DNA from 4 places in the Mesorhizobium sp. M6A.T.Ce.TU.016.01.1.1 genome. Region 4 is predicted to be linked to each of the others. Evidence: predicted binding sites of a transcription regulator. Region 4 holds the regulator's gene; each other region holds the start of a gene.
The links. The regulator LexA, encoded in region 4, represses DNA repair genes until DNA is damaged. The targets are predictions, from matches to a motif close to TGTTCNNNNTGTGTTCNG.
Positions count from the first base shown of each region.

Region 1: a site for LexA is predicted at 2,225-2,242, ahead of EOC94_RS01675 (helicase-related protein). Genes of this name have one in related genera too.
Region 2: a site for LexA is predicted at 2,271-2,288, ahead of dinB (DNA polymerase IV). Genes of this name have one in related genera too.
Region 3: a site for LexA is predicted at 3,096-3,113, ahead of EOC94_RS08630 (PA0069 family radical SAM protein). Genes of this name have one in related genera too.

Region 1 is NZ_RZTJ01000001.1:327,122-331,928, reverse strand. Features, by position in the region: gene EOC94_RS01685 (NAD(P)/FAD-dependent oxidoreductase) at 1-1,057, opposite strand, end outside; gene EOC94_RS01680 (TetR family transcriptional regulator) at 1,140-1,724, shown strand; gene EOC94_RS01675 (helicase-related protein) at 2,410-4,807, shown strand, end outside.
Region 2 is NZ_RZTJ01000014.1:109,584-114,390, reverse strand. Features, by position in the region: gene EOC94_RS23145 (FAD-dependent oxidoreductase) at 1-957, shown strand, start outside; gene dinB (DNA polymerase IV) at 973-2,214, opposite strand; gene EOC94_RS23135 (GNAT family N-acetyltransferase) at 2,593-3,051, opposite strand; gene EOC94_RS23130 (hypothetical protein) at 3,176-3,544, opposite strand; gene EOC94_RS23125 (hypothetical protein) at 3,763-4,065, shown strand; gene EOC94_RS23120 (helix-turn-helix transcriptional regulator) at 4,122-4,807, opposite strand, start outside.
Region 3 is NZ_RZTJ01000003.1:517,443-522,249, forward strand. Features, by position in the region: gene EOC94_RS08615 (F0F1 ATP synthase subunit B) at 1-282, shown strand, start outside; gene EOC94_RS08620 (F0F1 ATP synthase subunit B) at 293-784, shown strand; gene EOC94_RS08625 (ribonuclease HII) at 1,024-1,719, opposite strand; gene EOC94_RS08630 (PA0069 family radical SAM protein) at 1,870-3,021, opposite strand; gene EOC94_RS08635 (glycosyltransferase) at 3,173-3,679, shown strand; gene EOC94_RS08640 (cyclase family protein) at 3,847-4,782, shown strand.
Region 4 is NZ_RZTJ01000007.1:173,325-178,131, forward strand. Features, by position in the region: gene EOC94_RS16050 (ComEC/Rec2 family competence protein) at 26-2,470, shown strand; gene lexA (transcriptional repressor LexA) at 2,464-3,201, opposite strand; gene glp (gephyrin-like molybdotransferase Glp) at 3,306-4,511, opposite strand; gene moaC (cyclic pyranopterin monophosphate synthase MoaC) at 4,511-4,807, opposite strand, start outside.

The sequences.
Region 1 (4,807 bases), on a different contig from region 4:
TAAGTGCCATCTCGGTCATCGTGCCCGCCAATTCAAGCACCTCTTGGGCCGCAGGACGCCGCAGCGCTTCGTAGAGGTCGAGCTCCGCTTCCGGGCGCACGCCGTTCACCACGTCGCCAAGCAACTGACCAAGCACGACCGCGTCGATGATGCCGGTGTTCATGCCTTGCCCTCCCGCCGGGCTGTGCACGTGCGCGGCATCACCCATGAGGAACAACCGGTCCTTGCGGTACGAGCGGACCAGGCGGTGATGCACGCGAAAACGCGAACTCCACGACAGCTCGAGCACCCGGGTTCTGTTTTTGGTCGGTCCACGGCTGTCGAGCAGCGCCTGGATGTCGGCGACCTCGGGCTTTTCCGGCGCATCATCCATGGTTGCGACGACCCGGTATGATCCGTCCGGAAGCGGTGCCACCACCACCAGCCCGGCTGGTGCAAAGAACAGCGACACTTCGGTCGGCCCAACCGGCCAGTCGAGACGAACATCGGCGAGTACGAACGAAGCGTCATAGGCCGCGCCGTCGAACTCGATGCCGGTCGACTTACGCACCAGGCTGTGCATGCCGTCGGCACCAACGACATAGCGCGCCGATATCAGTTTCTCGAGGCCGTTCTCGACCACCGTCACGCGCGCGCCGTCAACGCCCTGAACGACCGCCTTGGCCTCGACCATGCGGTGAACCACGCCGCCAAGGGCGGCAATCCGTTCGGCGAACACCTGCTCGGTCAGGTTCTGAGGCAGCATCATCAAATAGGGATGCCTCGACGGAAGCTTGCCGAAATCGAGCTTGAGCAGCGCCCGATTGCGGTCGCGAATAGCGAAATTCTGCAGCTTCAGCGCAAGTTCGCTCAGCCGCTGCGTGACGCCGAGAGGCTCCAGCGATTCCAGCGTCTGGGCGTGGATGACGCCAGCCCGCGAGGTCTGAAGCCCCTGCGCCAGTCTGTCGATCAGAACATGATCGACACCGGCCTGGTGCAGCACGATGGACAGCGCCATGCCGGTCGGGCCGGCGCCAATGATCAGGACTTCTGTTGTATCTGTTGTATCGGGCAACATTTCTCTCTCCATTTGTCAACGATCGTTGACTTTCTAGTTGGACCTATTGCATTTGTCAACGGTCGTTGGCATATGAATTTTCATGACCGAGAATCAGCCGAAGAAACCCAGCAAGTCGGACCGCACGCGCGCCCAAATCCTTAAGGCCGCGAGGCTTCTGTTCGCCGAGCACGGCTACGACGGCGCCTCCATCCGCGACGTCGCCGCGCATGCCTCGATCGATCCGGCCATGGTGATCCGCTATTTCCGCAGCAAGGACGAGCTGTTCGCCAGGGCGGCGGTAATCGACTTGCAATTGCCGGCACTGCGGGTGCTCGACCGAAACGCCGTCGGCGAAACGTTGATCAGGCGTTTTCTCGAAATCTGGGAGAGCCCGGCCAGCGGTCCTGGCATGGCCATTCTGCTGCGTTCGGCGACGTCGAACGAATTCGCTGCCGAAAAGTTGCGCGACGTATTTGGCAACCAGGTGAGGCCGGTGGTCGCGGCGGTCGCCGACCCCGCCGACGCCGGCCGACGGGCGGGGCTCGTTTCGAGCCAGTTGCTGGGTTTGGCGATGTGCCGATACCTGCTGCGGCTTCCGCCCGTCGTCGCCCTGTCCCACGACGAGATCATCCAGAACATCGGCCCTACTTTGCAGCGCTATGTCGTGGGAGAGGACGTATCTTGAACCTGCCGTTCAGCGGGTGGCCGAGTCTGGTCCTGCAACGACTGCTGCCGACCGATTGCGGGAGGCCGATTTGTGCCGAAGCGGCACGCAAAGGTTAACGGCGGTCGCGCAGCCTGTGCAAACCCCTGTTCCCGCCTGTGGATTCTCGGTGGAAAACCTGTTCACAACACAACATGTTGGGGTGAACAAACGGGGAAACTTCCGCCAGCGCTGATTCGTCGCCGTTTCGTTCCGGCTTTGACCGGAAGGTTAACGACAAAGGCTGAAAACACCCCTCGAACCGTTAAGGCGCGTTAGGAAAGATCAATAATTTCATAATGTTGGGTGACGCCTGCCGGCCTGCGCCGATCGTTCACCGGCAAATGTTAACGACGACGTCCGCCCTGCATGAATCGGGCCAGTTCAGCGATTCAGCATGTGGTGAGACTCGCCGGCAAAAAACCCAGATATAGCCGTGAACAAAACCTGAATCAGCAAGAGTCAGCGATTCGTAGCTGATTCGTTCCAGACTCGTTCCAACTGTTAAATCAGGACCGGTTGACAACACCAGACGGGAGCCTTCGAGCTGCCGTTGGAACATTCCGCTTTCGCTTCGCGCCCGAAATCCCTATGTGTCGCTTGTCACACGCGCCACCATGGGGCGCGCTCCCGACAACGCGAGGCAGAGAGCCTTATTTCCAGGTCGATGAACATCCAGTCGAAACACACTGAGCCGCTGATCCTGTCGGGCCGCGACGTGACTGCCGTGCTCGGGCCGACCAATACCGGTAAGACCCATCTCGCCATCGAGCGCATGGTGGCGCATGAAAGCGGCATTATCGGCCTGCCGCTCAGGCTGCTCGCTCGCGAGGTTTATACACGCGTCTGCGAGAAGGTCGGCGCTCACAAGGTGGCGCTCATCACCGGCGAGGAGAAGATCCAGCCCGACGGCGCCAGATATTCGGTCTGCACGGTGGAAGCTATGCCGCGCCAGACCGACGCCGCCTTCGTCGCCATCGATGAGGTCCAGCTGGCCGGCGATCTCGAGCGCGGCCACATCTTCACCGACCGCATCCTGCATCTGCGCGGCCGTCAGGAGACGCTGCTGCTGGGCGCGGCCACCATGCACGGCATCCTCCAGCGTCTGCTGAAGGGCGTGTCGGTGGTGACTCGGCCACGGCTGTCGCATCTCGCCTATGCCGGCTCGAAGAAGCTGACCCGCCTGCCGCGGCGCACGGCGATCGTCGCCTTTTCCGCCGACGAGGTCTACGCCATCGCCGAACTGATCCGCCGCCAGCAGGGCGGTGCGGCCGTCGTGCTCGGCGCGCTATCGCCGCGCACTCGCAACGCGCAGGTGGCGCTGTTCCAGTCAGGTGATGTCGATTACCTGATCGCCACCGATGCGATCGGCATGGGCCTAAACCTCGATCTCGATCATGTCGCCTTCGCCCAGAACCGTAAATTCGATGGCTACCAGTATCGCAACCTGACGGCGGCCGAGCTCGGCCAGATCGCCGGCCGCGCTGGCCGGCACTTGCGCGACGGCACCTTCGGCGTCACCGGCCAGGTCGATCCGCTCGACGAAGATCTGGTCAAGAAGATCGAAGGGCATGAGTTCGACCCGGTGAAGGTGCTGCAATGGCGCACCGCGCATTTCGATTTCGCCAGCCTCGATGCGCTGAAGCGCTCCATCGAGACCAACGCACCGGTCGAAGGCCTGACCCGTGCGCTGCCGGCAGTGGATGCACAGGCGCTCGAGCATTTGTCCCGCGACGAGGACATCCGGGCGCTTGCCACCGACGCCAGGCGCGTGGCGCTGCTGTGGGAGGCCTGTGCCCTCCCCGACTACAGGAAGATCGCGCCGGCCCAGCATGCCGACCTGATCGCCTCGATCTACACGGACCTTGCCAGGCATGGCCATGTCGACGAGAATTACATGGCAGAGCAGGTCCGCCGTGCCGACACCACCGAGGGCGACATCGACACGCTGTCGCACCGGATTGCCCAGATCCGCACCTGGACTTTCGTCTCCAACCGGCCCGGCTGGCTGGCCGATCAGGCACACTGGCAGGAAAAGACGCGCGAAATCGAAGACAGATTGTCGGATGCGCTGCATGAGCGGTTGACGAAACGCTTCGTAGACCGCAGGACTTCCGTCCTCATGCGGCGCCTTAGAGAAAATACCATGCCTGAAGCCGAAATTAGCCCAACCGGAACCGTCCTCGTCGAAGGCCACCATGTCGGCGAGCTGCAGGGGTTCCGCTTCACCGCCGACCAGAGCGCCGGCGGCGAGGACGCCAAGGCGGTGCGCACGGCAGCCCAAAAGGCGCTTGCAGCCGAATTCGAGGCGCGGGCCGAGCGCTTCGGCGCCTCGGCCAACGGCGACATCGCGCTCGGCTCCGACGGCACGCTGCGCTGGATCGGCGCGCCGATCGGCACGCTGGTCGCAGGCGACGAGCCGCTGAAGCCGCGCCTTGTGCTGCTGGCCGACGAGCAGCTCACCGGTCCAGCCCGCGACAAGGTCGCGGCGCGCGCCGAGCGCTTCGTCAATTTTCAGATCGAGTCCTTGCTGAAGCCGCTGGTCGACCTCAAGAACGCCGAGCAGATCACCGGCATCGGCCGCGGCATCGCCTTCCAGCTCGTCGAGCATTTCGGCCTCATCAACCGCCGCGACATCGCCGAGGAGATGAAGTCGCTCGACCAGGAAGGCCGCGCCGCCCTTCGCCGGCTCGGCGTGCGCTTCGGCGCCTACCACGTCTTCGTGCCTGCGCTGATCAAGCCGGCCCCGGCCGGACTGGTGACGCTGTTATGGGCCCTGAGGAACGACGGCAAGGACAAGCCCGGCTTTGGCGACGTGGTTCACGCGCTGGCCTCCGGCCGCACCTCGGTGGTCATCGATCCCACCTTCGACAAGACCTTCTACAAGCTGGCCGGCTACCGCAATCTCGGCCGTCGCGCGGTGCGCGTCGACATCCTTGAACGGCTGGCCGATCTGATTCGGCCGGCAACCAACTGGAAGCCGGGCCTCGGTCAGCGGCCCGAGGGCGCCTATGACGGTCAGTCCTTCATGGTGACGCCGCCGATGATGTCGATCCTCGGCGCCA
Region 2 (4,807 bases), on a different contig from region 4:
GCCACAGGCATCCGCGCGCGCGGCGGCGCGCTTTATGCCGATACCATTGTGGAAAACGTCGAAGAGACTGACGGCGGCGTGCACGTATCCACGGTTTCGGGCTTTACCGTGTCTGCCAAATCGGCCGTTGTCGCCACCAACTCGCCGATCAACGACCGGGTCGCCCTCCATACCAAGCAGGCGCCCTATCGGACCTACGCGATGTCGTTCGAGATCGCGCGCGATATCCTACCGGATGCGCTGTATTGGGATACTGAGGACCCTTATCACTACGTTCGGCTTCAGCCTGGCGAAGGCCGGACCGACTTCCTGATCGTCGGAGGTGAAGACCACAAAACAGGGCAGGCTGACGATGCCGGCGACCGCTTCGCGGCCCTGGCAGCCTGGACCAGAAGGCTGGTGCCCGATATCGGCGTGGAAACGAACCGGTGGTCCGGGCAGGTGATGGAGACCGTCGATTATGCGGGGTTCATCGGCCGCAATCCTGGCAACCAACGTGTCTTTGTGGCGACTGGGGATTCCGGCCAGGGCATCACCCATGGCGTCGTCGCCGGCCTGTTGATCTCCGACCTGATTCTGAAGGGAGAAAGCCCCTGGCGCGAACTTTACGAGCCGTCTCGCAAGACGGCAGGCGCGATCGGCGATTACCTGGCGGAGAATGCGACTGCGATCAAGAGTTTTGCCGAGTATATCGCGCCTGGCGAAATCGATTCCGCCGACAAGCTGCGACCGGGAGAAGGTGCCATCGTTCGCGAAAGGCTCAGCAAAATCGCCGCGTTTCGCGATGACGACGGCACGCTCTACAAGCGCTCGGCAGCATGCACGCATGTCGGCTGCCATGTCCACTGGAACTCCCTCGAGCGCTGCTGGGACTGCCCTTGCCATGGCTCGCATTTCGCTATCGACGGCACGGCTTTGAACGGACCTGCGGTGTCGCCGTTGGCTCGGCTGGGCTAGCCTCTTCAAGCAGCCTCACAATTCCTTTTCGGCCAGCTCGCGAAACGCGTCGGGAACCGACCGCGACAGTCCGAGCGCGACCGAGGCATAACCGACCGCCTCCCAGCCGAAACGGTCGCGGATCTTGTCGATGGCGCGGTCGGCGGTCCAGCGCGCAGCACCCTTCCTGGTGCCGGGGCGGAGGCGGTCGTCGTCGAGGTCGAGCGGCAGTTCCAGTTGCAGGCCTGGCTGCCGTTCCAGATGCGAGACGGCGATCGCCAGCAGCGAGATGGTCTTTTCGTGCGGATGGTCGACAAGCACCTTGCGCACCAGCGCCTCGGCGATCTCGGCCAGCATGGCGGTTGCCGAAATCGGCTGGTCGAGCGTGATCGAGCGCGTCACCGAGCGCAGGTCGGCGAAGCGGACACGGACCGTCACCGTACGGCCGGGCCGCGATTTCGCCCGCAGCCTGGTGGCGACCCTGTCGGCCAGATGCAATAGCGCCGGCACGAAGACTTCCTCCTCGGCCGGTTTCCTGCCGAGCGCCGACTGCGCGCCGGCCGATCGCGCCCGGCGCTGCGTCTCGAGCTTGCGCGGATCGCGGTTCCAGGCCAGCGCGTTGAGCTTTTCGCCCGCCGCCGGGCCGAGCAGGCGCTCCAGCGACCAGCCGGGCGTCTTTGCCAGCTCGCCGATGGTGTTGACGCCAATGCCGGCCAGCCGCTCCCTGGTGACCGGACCGACGCCCCACATCAGCTCGACCGGCAGATCGTGCAGGAACTCCAGCTCGTGGCGCGGATCGACCACCACCAGCCCGTCGGGCTTGGCCACTTGCGAGGCGATCTTGGCCAGGTGCTTGGTGCGTGCCACGCCGACCGAGATCGGCAGCCCGAGCTCGGCCCGCACGCGGCGGCGGATCGTTGTGGCGATCTCGGCCGGCGGGCCGAACAAATGGGTGCAGCCGGTGACGTCGGCGAAGGCCTCGTCGATGGAAATCCGCTCGACCACAGGCGTGAAATCGCCGAGCACTTGAATAGCCGCATCGCCCAGCCGCTGGTAGTCTTTGAAATGGCCGCCGACGAAGATCAGCCCGGGGCAGAGTTCGCGCGCGCGGCGCCCCGGCATGCCGCCACGCACGCCGAAGGCCTTGGCCTCATACGACGCGGCCAGCACAACGCCGCCGCCGACGGCGATCGGCTTGCCGCGCAGGGCCGGGTCAAGCAACTGTTCGACCGAGGCATAGAAGGCGTCGAGATCCGCGTGGAGGATGTTGGCTTCCATCCGGCCCGTTCGCCCGCGGCGGTTCGAACGCCGCATTGTCTTGAGGTGGTTTCGTATGGAACATAAAGAGAACAAATAGGGCGGATTGTCAAGGAGAGTGGAGGGCAATCGCTTCGGTTTTCGCTGCCCCGCCGACCTCTCAAGTCTTGGGTTCCTCGCCCCCGCGAAGCGGGGGAGAGGTGGCCGCGAAGTGGCCGGAGAGGGGGCTTTCGTAGGGCGCAGTCTCCCTCTCCGTCTCGGCTTCGCCGCGCCACCTCTCCCCCACTTTCGTGGGGGCGAGGAACCCAAGCGGGACTGAAGCTGCGATCCTTCCCATCCCCTGCCGGCATCTCTCCCGCAAGGGGGATCGGCGATCGCCCCGCTGCCAGGTGCCGCGCCCTACAACGCCATCTTGTAGCCAAGATGGCTGGCGGTGAAGCCGAGGCGCTCGTAGAAAGCGTGCGCTTCCCGTCGGCTCTTGTCCGTGGTGAGCTGAACGAAGCTGCAGTTGCGCGAGCGGCACGCTTCGATCGCCCATTCGATCATCAGCTTGCCGACGCCGCCGGAACGCCGGTGCCGGGCGACGCGAACGCCTTCGATCTGGCCGCGCCAGGCGCCTTTCCTGGAAATACCCGGAATGAAGCTGAGCTGCAGCGTTCCGACGACTTGTCCGGCCTCGACGGCCACCGCCAGCAGCTGGTTGGGATCGGCACCGATTGCCCTGAAGGCATCGAGGTAGGACGGCGCGAGCGGCGTCGACGCGTCTTCCCGGCCGGCGCCAAGCGCATCGTCGGCTAGCAATGCGACAATCGCCGGCAGATCGGGCGCTTGCGCGCGACGGAACTCAATCTCGCTCATCGAGACGATGACATACGGCGCGGGTTTGGCGACGGCAAGTGCCGTCCAGCCATTCGCGATGGGCGCGTCGCGGTGCAGGCGGCCAGCGCCAGACACTCGCGGCCGATGGCTCGGCAACCTCCGCTTACGCTGCCTGCCGTGCCCAGAGGCGATGGCCGTAGCGGCGGAAGAAGCGCGCCAGAAGCCGCTGCTGCCTGGCGCGGGCGAGATCGGCGCTGCGTCTTTCCTGGCGCCAGCGCGGCATGTTGCGATAACAAGCGATGAAGCGGGCGGCGTCCTCGAGCGCCTCCTCGGCCGACTGCGCCGGGCGCATCGCTGCCAGGAACAAGGCCTCGCCGTGCTTCAGCCGGTCGACCATCGCCTTGCGCTGGTCATGGCCCAGGCGAGCCTTGCCTATGCCGTCGAGGCGGATGGCCGCGAAAGCCGCCAGCATGGCCGGGCTGTCGCCGGTATAGCCGCAATCGCGGGCGAATTGAGCGGAGAGGGCGTCCATCCTGGTTTCCTCAGCTGGCGGCGGCCGCGACGGATGCCCGGACCTGCTGCCCATCCGTGTCGTCCGCGGCGCTATTATCCGTCGGCACGAGCGATATAAGCATAACTCAAAAATTGGCACAAGTTAAACTTTTGCGTGGGTTCGAGCGGAACCGACTCGACTCTTCGGGAAAAACCCATACTGTTGTGAACAAAACAGGAACGGAGGCACTAGGGGCGATGGCATTGCCGGGCAAGGAAGCGACGATCGCCGAGGTCGTCTCGATTGCGGTCGAGTGTATCGATTGCGGCCGCAGCAGATGGTGGAAGCCGGCTGAGCTGAAGCGCTTCGGGATAACCGGGCAGACGCCGCTGGCGTCCCTTTCGGGGCGCCTCATTTGCTCGGCCTGCCGCGCCGATGGCCTGCCGGGTGCGGCGGTCTCGATCCAGGCGGCATTCATCGACGAGCAGCAGCAGCGCCGCGCCGAGGCGCGGATGCTCAGCGATCGCGAGGTTCCGCTGGAGAGATCCAGGCGGGCTTGAGTGGCGCGCCGATCCACCTTCTCCCACAGGGGGAGAAGGGAGCGCGCCCCGCCGCCCTAATACCCCAGCAGCTCCTTGAGCGGGATGACGCGGAAGACGGCCTTGATCGCGTAGCGGTTGAAGGTCAGCGTCCTCGGCGGATTGTACTGCTCGACGACCAGCTCGGCGGCGGTGCGCTTGACCAGCTTCTTGATGAAGGCCTTGCCGTTGCGCTCGTTCTCCTCGGGGAACATCTCGATCACCACATGGTCGCCGGGCACGGCGTCGCGGCCGCCGCAATAGAGCATCTCGCCGGGCTCGTAGCGCGGCACCATCGAGTCGGAGAGCACATGCAGCGCGAACACTTTGCGCAAATGGGCGATGCCGGGCGGGCGCTGGACATAGCCGGCGACCTCGCCGTTGAAGGTGAAGTCGCCGTCGTCGCCGCCGACCGCAGCGCCCAGAAGCTCGATGTCCATCGGGCCGGCGGGCAGGGGAGCGGCGTCGGTGACGATCTCTGCGTCGGAGACATTGTCGGCGTCGTCGAGGAAGACGACCTCGCCCTTGCCGAGCGCCACTGGGTCGACGCGCAGGAAGGCGGCGGTCTTCAAGAGGTTCTCGGTCTTGGGCAGGTTGCGGCCGGTTTCCCAATTGCCGACGGCGGCGACGTCGGTGTCGTTGTGCTCGGCAATGTGGCGCATCACCAGGCCACGCTGCTTGCGCGCCTTGCGGATCGCCGCCCCGACCTTGATCGACAATGAGG
Region 3 (4,807 bases), on a different contig from region 4:
GAGCAGGAACTGGCGGAAGCCAAGACCAAGGCCAATGCGATCGGGCAGCAGGCCAACGATGCCGCCAAGATGGAAGCCGAGGCCGCCCGCAAGAAGGTCGAGGCTGCCCTCGACAAAAAACTTGGCGAGGCCGAGGCCCGCATTTCGTCCATCAAGGCCAATGCCATGAAGGAAGTCGGCACGATCGCCGAGGACACCGCTTCGGCCATCGTCGAGGCGCTTGTCGGCGGCAAGGCCAGCAAGGCCGAGATCGCAGCAGCCGTCAAATCCGTGGCCCGGTGAGGAGCGCATCATGGACGCCACATCACTCGCGACGCTTTGGGCCACTGTTGCCCTCGTCATTTTCCTGGCCATTGCCGTCTACATCAAGGTGCCGGGGCTGATCGCCAAGGCGCTCGATGCCCGCGCCGACAAGATCAGCAACGAGCTTGAGGACGCGCGCCGGCTGCGCGAGGAGGCCCAGCAACTGCTCGGCCAATACCAGCGCAAGCGCAAGGAAGCCGAGCAGGAGGCCGCCGACATCGTCGCCGCCGCCAAGCGCGAGGCCGACATGCTAGCCGCCGAGGCGCATCAGAAGACCGAGGACTATGTCGCCCGGCGCACCGCGCTTGCCGAATTGAAGATCGGTCAGGCCGAGCGCGAGGCGATCGGTGAGGTGCGCGCCAGTGCCGTCGATATCGCCGTCGAAGCCGCACGCACGCTGCTCGCCGGCAAGATCGACGCCAAGGCCGGCGCCGACCTGTTCAAGGCCTCGCTTCAGGATGTTAAGTCCAAGCTGAATTAAGCGATTTCATCGAGAAATTCATCGAAAGCCGCCTGGGAAACCTGGCGGCTTTTTTTGTGCGGGCGGGCGAGCGCGTAATCTCCCTCCTTGAGGGGGAGATGGCCGGCAGGCCAGAGGGGGTAGCCGCGCGTGAAGCGCCAGCCTTCTCTTCGCCCCAGATGGCGTCGCGCCAGCTGAAGCGACCCCCTCTGTCGCCTTCGGCGACATCTCCCCCTCAAGGGGGGAGATTTGGCGCTGCTTCAATCCAGGCCGGCAAGGCCCTCTTCGTCGAGCACTTCGGTGCCGCCAAGCCGGAACGGTGCGAAGGACGCGCGGTGCAGCCGCGCCACCGGTCCATGCACCTCGATCGCCGTCCGGTGGCGGACGGTGGCATAGCCCATATGGACCTCGAAACCGTATTGCGCGTGATGACTGCCGCAGCCGCACATCATGCGGTCGCGCATCACCTTGGCGACGATCGAGGCGGCGGCGATCGACTGCGAGCGCTGATCGCCCTTGATCAGCGCTCTTCCCGCGCAGGGCAGGCCGGGCGGCACGTCGCGGCCGTCGGCGAGGGCCAGCTTTGGTTGCACTGACAGCCCGACCAAAGCGCGGCGCATCGCCTCGAGGCTGGCCTTGAGAATATTGCTGCAATCGATGCCTTCCGCGCTGACCGAGGCCATCGACACGCCAAGAGCGGAGCCGAGAATTTTCAGGAACAGCGCTTCGCGCTGTAGATGGCTGAGGCGCTTGGAATCGTCGAGACCGTCGGGAATGTTGGCGGGATCGAGCACCACCGCTGCCGCGACGACCGGCCCGGCGAGCGGGCCGCGGCCAGCCTCGTCCATTCCCGCCACCGGCCACAGGCCTTCGGCCATCGCCTTCGTCTCGAAGGAGAAATCGGGTCTCTCGACGATTTCGAAGAGAAGCGGAGAATCAGAGCGCGCGCGAGCCATGTTGCGGCGAGGTTCGCATTGGCTCCGATTCTCCGCAAGCCCCTCCGGGTCGGGCGGGGCACCGGACCCGGAGGGCACCGTCTGCCGGGGACAAGACAGGCCGGACGGGATCCCTTTATGTGCCGCCGGCGCCGGCGGCACATGATGTCTTCACAGCAACATCAGTTGCTCGGTTGCCTTGGCCGCGACGAACTGATCGGTCCTGAGCGACCGCCGCTCGGCGTTGAGGCCAAGCCGTTTGGCTGATATCTCGAAGCGCCGGCCGATCTGCCAGGCATAGGGACCGGCGCCTTTCATGCGCTTGCCCCAATCCGAATCGTAATCCTTGCCGTCGCGCATCGAACGGATCAGCGACATGACGTGACGGTAGCGGTCCGGATAATGGCGCAGCAGCCAATCCTTGAAAATCGGCGCGACCTCCAGCGGCAGGCGCAGCACGACATAACCGGCCTCGCGCGCTCCTGCTGCACGTGCCGAATCGAGGATGCGTTCCATCTCCTGATCGGTCAGGCCGGGGATGATCGGAGCGACCATGACCGAGGTCGGAATGCCGGCATCCGAAAGCTGCCTGATCGCCTCAAGCCGCTTGGTCGGCGTCGAAGCGCGTGGCTCCATCGTTCTGGCCAACATCCGGTCCAATGTCGTCACCGACAGCGCCACCTTGGCCAGCCCGCGTTCGGCCATGCGCGACAGAATGTCGATGTCGCGCGTCACCAGCGCGGATTTGGTGACGATGCCGACCGGGTGGCCGCGCGCCTCCAGCACTTCGAGGATCTCGCGCATGATCCGGTACTGCTTCTCGATCGGCTGGTAGGGATCGGTGTTGGTGCCGATGGCAATGGTGCGCGGCTGATAGCCGTCCTTAGACAGTTCCTTGTCGAGCAGCCGCGCCGCATCCGGCTTGGCGAACAGCTTCGATTCGAAATCCAACCCCGGCGACAGGCCCATGAAGCTGTGCGTCGGCCGGGCAAAACAATAGACGCAGCCATGCTCGCAGCCGCGATAGGGGTTGATCGAGCGGTCGAAGGAAATGTCGGGCGATTCGTTACGGGTGATGATGGTGCGCGGCTTCTCGACCTGCACCTCGGTCTTGAAGGGCGGCAGTTCCTCCAGCGAATTCCAGCCATCGTCGAACACATGCCGGCTAACCGGCTCGAACCGGCCGGACGGGTTGATGCCGGCGGACCGACCGCGATTGCGGTCGGGGCGGACGCGCACGCCGCTGTGCTCGATTATCGCGTTGGCCATCTCGGCTCTACCAGCGCCGAAGGCGGCAATGTCGGCACGCACGATCTGTTCCATTTTCGCCCTCTCCCAGGGACTGTCGGCTGGCTGTCGATTCGCTCTGTTCATGAAAATAATCCTATTTTGCCGATGAGAACAAATCAAGAACTTTTTTATGACGCGACGCAAAAACTGGCGTCGCGTTCGGCTTTCCGCTATTCGGCTAACGATGCTCAGCGTTCTCATCCAGACCCTGAATGACGAAGAGAGACTTGCCCGCACGCTCGCCTCGCTGATCGGCGGCGCGGTCGAGGGCGTGGTGCGCGATGTCGTCGTCTGCGACGGCGGCTCGACCGACCAGACGCACCGCGTTGCTGAACATGCCGGCTGCCTTTTTGTGGCGAGCGGCGGCGTTGCTGCCGGTATCAGGCAGGCAAAGGGCGACTGGCTGCTGCTGCTGGAGCCAGGCGCGCGGCTGGCGGAAGGCTGGATCGACGAGGTCGCGGCCCACACGGCCAGGCAAACCATGCCGGCGCGGTTCTCGAGGGCGCGCGGCAGCCGCGTGCCGTTCCTGTCGCGGGTCTTTTCGGGAAACCGGGCACTGGCCGAAGGGCTGGTGATCAGCAAGCGTCAGGCCGCGGCCTTGTCGAAAAACGCCCGCAGCGCCGAAGCCATCGCACGCGGTCTTGCGACCAAGAGGCTCGACGCCGAGATCTGGGTGGCGCCGGCGAAGTGAGGGGCCTTCCTCTGCCATAGCTTGCTGGGTTAGGCGGCGCGCAGGCTGTGGGCGGAAAGCGGCTTGGTGGAGGCCCTATTGCAGCGACCCTCCTGGGAGGAATGCATACGCTTGTCGCCGTGCGGGAAACTCGCGATACTCCGGCAACATTTTCGGGGAGACTGCAGATGAATGTATCTAAATTCGTTCGTGTCGCCTTGCTGGCAGCCGCTTGGTCAGTGCCGGCGATCGTTTTGGCGCAGGATGCGTCCCTTTGGTCGGTTTATGAGAATACGCTCAAATCGGCCAAGTACATCGATCTGACCCATGCCTTCGAGCCGGTGCAGCCGGTATGGCCGGGCTTCGCCAATGCCAAGTTCAAACCGACTGTCGCAGGTCGGGACATCGAGGGCTACGTCAAGGCTGGCGAAGAGTTCACTTACGAGAAGCATGGGTTCGTCGCGACCGCCTACGAGCTGACGACGGACCAATATGGCACGCAGCTCGATCCGCCCTCCCACTGGAACCCACTCGGTGCAACGATCAGCGACCTGCCGGCCACTTATGCCGTGCGGCCGCTCGTCGTGATCGACATCAGCGGCAAGGTGCAGACTGACGAAGGCTATCACCTTCAGGTCGCCGACATCGAAGAGTGGGAAAAGGAGCACGGCCGCATACCGGAAGGTTCGGTCGTCTTCGTGCGTTCGGATTGGTACAAGAAATGGTCCGATGCCGCCCGCTTCAACCAGAAGCCGTTTCCAGGCGTCAGTTTGGACGCGCTGAAGTTCCTGCATCTGGAGCGGAAGATTCTGTTTCATGGCCATGAGCCGCTCGACACCGACACCACGCCCAATCTCGAAGGCGAACATTGGCTGCTTCACAACGATTTCACCCAGGCAGAAGGCGTTGCAAACCTCGACAAGGTGCCGGAGGCCGGGGCGTTGGTTACAATCGGCTTTGCCAAGCCGCTCGGCGGGTCAGGCGGATATGCGCGTTACATCGCCATTGCACCCGCCGATTGGACGGAGGGTGTTTCGGTCACCGAAGCGCCTGGTGCGCCGCTTTCCCGGCAAACCGCGCCGCTCAAGCGCGACGAGAACGGCGTCTTCCGCCCGACGCCCTGATCGCTGGTGATATCCGGGCGGCCGG
Region 4 (4,807 bases):
GTCAAGGGCGCAAGGGGCAGACCCGATGGCTGGACCAGGCCGCGGCGTGGACGAGAGCGAGGGCGCGATCGCGAGCGTCAGCGAACGATCGCTGTTTGCCGACGTTTCTCCCGTCGAGCCGCTACCCGTTTCGCTGCCTGCGTCGCACCCCGGCATCCAGCCTCTCTCGCCGGACCGCTCCGCGCCAATACCGGCTCCAATACCCGGGCCTGTCGTTCATTTCCGCTGTCTTTCACTATCCGCTATCCGCAACAGCGTGGTTTCGGCGGCGGGCATGGAGCTCGACCGCGGCGTCGCCTTCCTGCTGGTGCCGGTTTTCCTGGCATCCGGAGTGATCGTCTATTTCTCGCTTGCCGTGGAACCGGACTTTCCGCAGCCCATTGCCGTGGTGGTCCTCACGGCATTGTGCGCAGCGGTCACGCGGTCATGGCGCAAAACACATTTGTGTTTCATGGCAGCGTTGCTGTGCGCGCTCGGTGTGCTCGCCGCCAAGGTTGAAACCTGGCGCGCGGGAACGCAGATGCTCGGTTCGGTAATCCAGACCCAACTCACCGGCCGCGTCGTCAGGCTCGACCAGATGGCGAACGGCCGGATCAGGCTGACCCTCGACGTGATATCGACCGCCCGGCCGACACTGCGTTATGCACCGGAACGTGTCAGGGTTTCGGCACGCAAAATTCCCGCTGAGATGACCGCAGGCTCGGTGGCAACCGGCTATGCAAGGCTTTTGCCTCCGACTGGCCCGGTTCGGCCCGACAGCTATGACTTCTCCTTTGACAGCTATTTCGCCGGTATCGGCGCCAGTGGCTTTTTCCTCGGCAATCCGAAGATCGTCGCTTCCGAAGATGCACCGTTAGCAGCGCGCCTTTCTTCGTCGATCGAAAAGGCGCGTGAAACCATCGCCGACCATATCAGGGACAGCATCGGTGGCGCCGAGGGGGAGATTGCCGCTGCGCTGATCGTCGGCGTGCGTACCGGCATCCCCGAAGAGATCAACGAATCGATGCGGCGCACCGGCATCTACCACATCATCTCCATTTCCGGCCTGCACATGGCGCTTGTCGCCGGCACCATCATGGGATTGCTGCGCGGCGCCTTTGCGCTGTTTCCCGATTTTTCGTCGCGCCGGCCGGTCAAAAAATATGCGGCTGCAGCCGCACTCCTTTCCATCGCTGCCTATCTCATTTTTTCCGGCATCGTGGTCGCGGCTGAGCGCAGCTTCATCATGCTGGCGGTAATGCTTGTCGCCGTGCTGTTCGACCGGGCTGCGCTCACCATGCGCAATCTTACGATTTCAGCCATCGCCGTCATCGTCGTGTCGCCGCACGAGGTGGTCGGCCCAAGCTTCCAGATGTCCTTCGCCGCGACCGCGGCTCTCGTGGGCGCCTATGCCGGCTGGTCCGACTATCGTGCCGACAAGGCCACGGCGCCGCCACAACGACGGTCACCGGCCGCTTTCGTCACGCGGAAGCTCGTCGCTGGAACAGGCACCATCGCCATGACCTCCATCATTGCCGGGAGCGCCACCGCGCTCTTCGCCATCTGGCACTTCCAGCGCGTCTCGCCGCTCAGTCTGTTTGCCAATCTGGCCGTCATGCCGATCGTCACGGTCGTCATGTTCCTGGCGGTCGTCAGCGCCTTGGCAATGCCTTTCGGCTTCGACGGACCTTTCCTCGACATGATGGGCAAGGGGCTGACGGCCATGATTGCAATATCGGGATGGATCTCCGAACGTTCGCCGGTCGATGCAGTCGGGCTGATTTCGTTGCAGTCGGTTCTGCTGGTGACGGTCGCCCTGGTCATCGCCACGATGGCGACGACATGGTTGCGGCTTGCGGCACTTCCCTTTGCGCTTGCCGGCCTGCTGACGATTTCCGAGACGCGAACCCCCGACGTGCTGATCTCGGAGGATGCGCATCTGGTGGCGCTGCCGATCGGCGGCGGCGAACTTGCCGTCAACCGGGTGCGCTCGAACGAATTCACCACCGACAACTGGAAACATGCGCTGACTTCAGCGACCATTGTCGAGCCGGAGACGTTCGAAAAAGGAGACGTGCGGTTCGACATCGCCGACCCGGCCGACCTGCCGCCGGGAGCGCCTTTCTATTGCACTGCCGGCCTGTGCCTCGCCCGGCATCCGTCCGGCGCGATCATCGCGCTCGCCGACGACCGCAAAATCGCGCGGCCAGCCTGTGCCTTTGCGGACTTGATCGTCATCGACGATGCCACGGCCTATTATAATCCCTGCCGCAACCCGCTGGTCCTCGTCGTGACCAAACGGCAGCTCGCTCGCATGGGCAGTGCCGCCGTCTTTTTCGATCCGCTATCGGCGACGACGCGCGCAGAAATCCGTTTTGCCGTCAAACAGCCATATAGGCCTTGGCATGAGCAGCGGAGATTTTCGCGCGAGGCGAGGGGCCTGCCGCCATACCGTAAGCCTGAGAAACCCAAGAAAGCTGCCGTTCAGTAACGTCGGATCAATCCGACGAGCTTGCCTTGCACCTTGACCCGGTCCGGCCCGAAGATGCGCGTCTCATAGGCCGGGTTGGCGGCTTCCAGGGCGATCGAGGCGCCCTTGCGGCGGAACCGCTTCAGCGTCGCTTCCTCCTCGTCGACCAGGGCGACAATGATCTCGCCAGGCTGGGCGGTGTCGGCGTTGCGAATGATGACCGTGTCGCCGTCGAAGATGCCGGCCTCGATCATCGAATCACCCTTGACCTCCAGCGCGTAGTGCGCGCCGCCTGTGATCATGTCCGGTGGCACCGAGATCGAATGCGTCTGGTGCTGGATGGCATCGATCGGCACACCGGCAGCGATGCGGCCCATCACCGGGATGGAGACAGTGGCAATGACGTCGTCGTCATTGCCGGCCGCAGGCATGCGAGACGGCGCCGGCTTGATCTGTCGGCCGAGGCTGCCCTGCCCAAGGCTGCCCTGAATGACGCTCGGCGAAAATTTGCGCGCCGCATTGAGGCCGGGCGCGATCGAATCGGGCAGGCGCAGCACTTCCAGCGCGCGGGCGCGGTTGGGCAGCCGGCGAATGAAGCCGCGTTCCTCCAGCGCCGTGATCAACCGATGGATTCCCGATTTGGACGCGAGATCGAGCGCTTCCTTCATCTCGTCAAACGAGGGCGGAATGCCGCTTTCCTTCAGCCGCTCGTGGATGAACATCAGCAGCTCATGTTGTTTGCGTGTCAGCATCGCGACCCCCGACAGAATCAGAAAAACAAACCCAGAACAAACACTATCTGTTCCAGTTGTGTTCCGCAACTGTTTAAAGTTTAATGAATGCGTTGACGTTTTGTTCAGCGTAGCATCAGCACGCTGCAGGCGGCACCTGTCGCGGCGGGGGGAGCGAATGGCTCGCGCACGATCAGCCCGTTGGCGTCGGCCAGCATTCTGAGCATCGAGGAATCCTGGATGCCGAACGGCGTCGCCTTGAGCGTGCCCGCGTCTTCCTTCACCACGGCGCGTACATAGTCCTGCCTGATATCGTTGGCCGCCATGGCGGCACCGAGCCGCGCCTGACGCATGTCCTGCCGGTAGGCGCGTCCGCCAAGCCGCGCAAGCAGCGGCTTCAGGAAGAGCTGCGTGCAGACCAGGCTCGCCACCGGATTGCCGGGCAGGCCGATGCAGCGGATGTCGCCCAGCCGGCCGAACATCAGCGGCTTGCCGGGCCGCATGGCGATCTTCCAGAAATCGAGCGTCATGCCTTCGCCGGTCAACACGTCGTGGACGAGGTCGTGGTCGCCGACCGAGGCGCCGCCCAGCGTGACGATGACGTCAGCCCCTGCGTTAACCGCCTTTTTCACCAGCGCGGCAATCGCCTCTTTGCGGTCGGGGGCGATGCCGAGGTCGAGCGCGCTGGCGCCGGCCGAGCGGGCCGCGGCAGCGACGCCATAGGCGTTGGACGAGATGATCTGGTCCGGGCCAAGGTCGCTGCCTGGCGGCAGCAATTCGTCGCCGGTGGCGATGATGGCGACCAGCGGCCGTTTCACCACGCTGACCTGCGGATGGTTGGCCGACGCCGCCAGCGACAACGCCGCCGGATCAAGCAGGCGGCCTTTCTCCAGCAGAACGTCGCCCTTCGAGAAATCGAGCCCGAGGCGGCGGATGTTGCGGCCTTCAACTGTCGACGCGGTCACTTCGATGCTGCCGCCGCCGAGGTCGCGGACATTCTCCTGGATGACGATGGTGTCAGCGCCTGCGGGAAGCGGCGCGCCGGTGAAGATGCGCACGGCCTGCGCCGGGCCGACTGTTCCGGCAAAGCCGCGTCCGGCCGGCGCCATGCCGATCACCGCAAGTGTTGCCGGCACGGAGGCGACATCCTCGGCCCGCACTGCATAGCCGTCCATGGCGGACGCGTTGAAGGGCGGCTGGGTGCGGAGCGCCGCGAGCGGCTCCGCCAGTATCCGGTCGGCGGCGTCCATCAGGGTGACGCTTTCAGCTTGCAAGGGCGCAGCATCTTCAAGCAGGCGCTCGAGCGCGTCGGCAACCGGAAGCAGCGCCATTATTGGCCTGCCTCTTGGGCGTCTACTTTGTAGTCGCCGGATTTGCCGCCGGTCTTTTCCACCAGCCTGATGCCGGAGATCACCATGGCGCGGTCGACCGCCTTAGCCATATCGTAGATGGTCAGGCAAGCGACCGAGACGGCGGTCAGCGCCTCCATCTCGACGCCGGTCTTGCCGGTGACGCGGGCCAGCGCCGTGACCTTCAGGCCGGGCAGCGTCGCGTCCGGTTCGATGTCGACGGATATCTTGGTCAACAGCAGCGGGTGACAGAGCGGGATCAGCTCATGCGTCCTCTT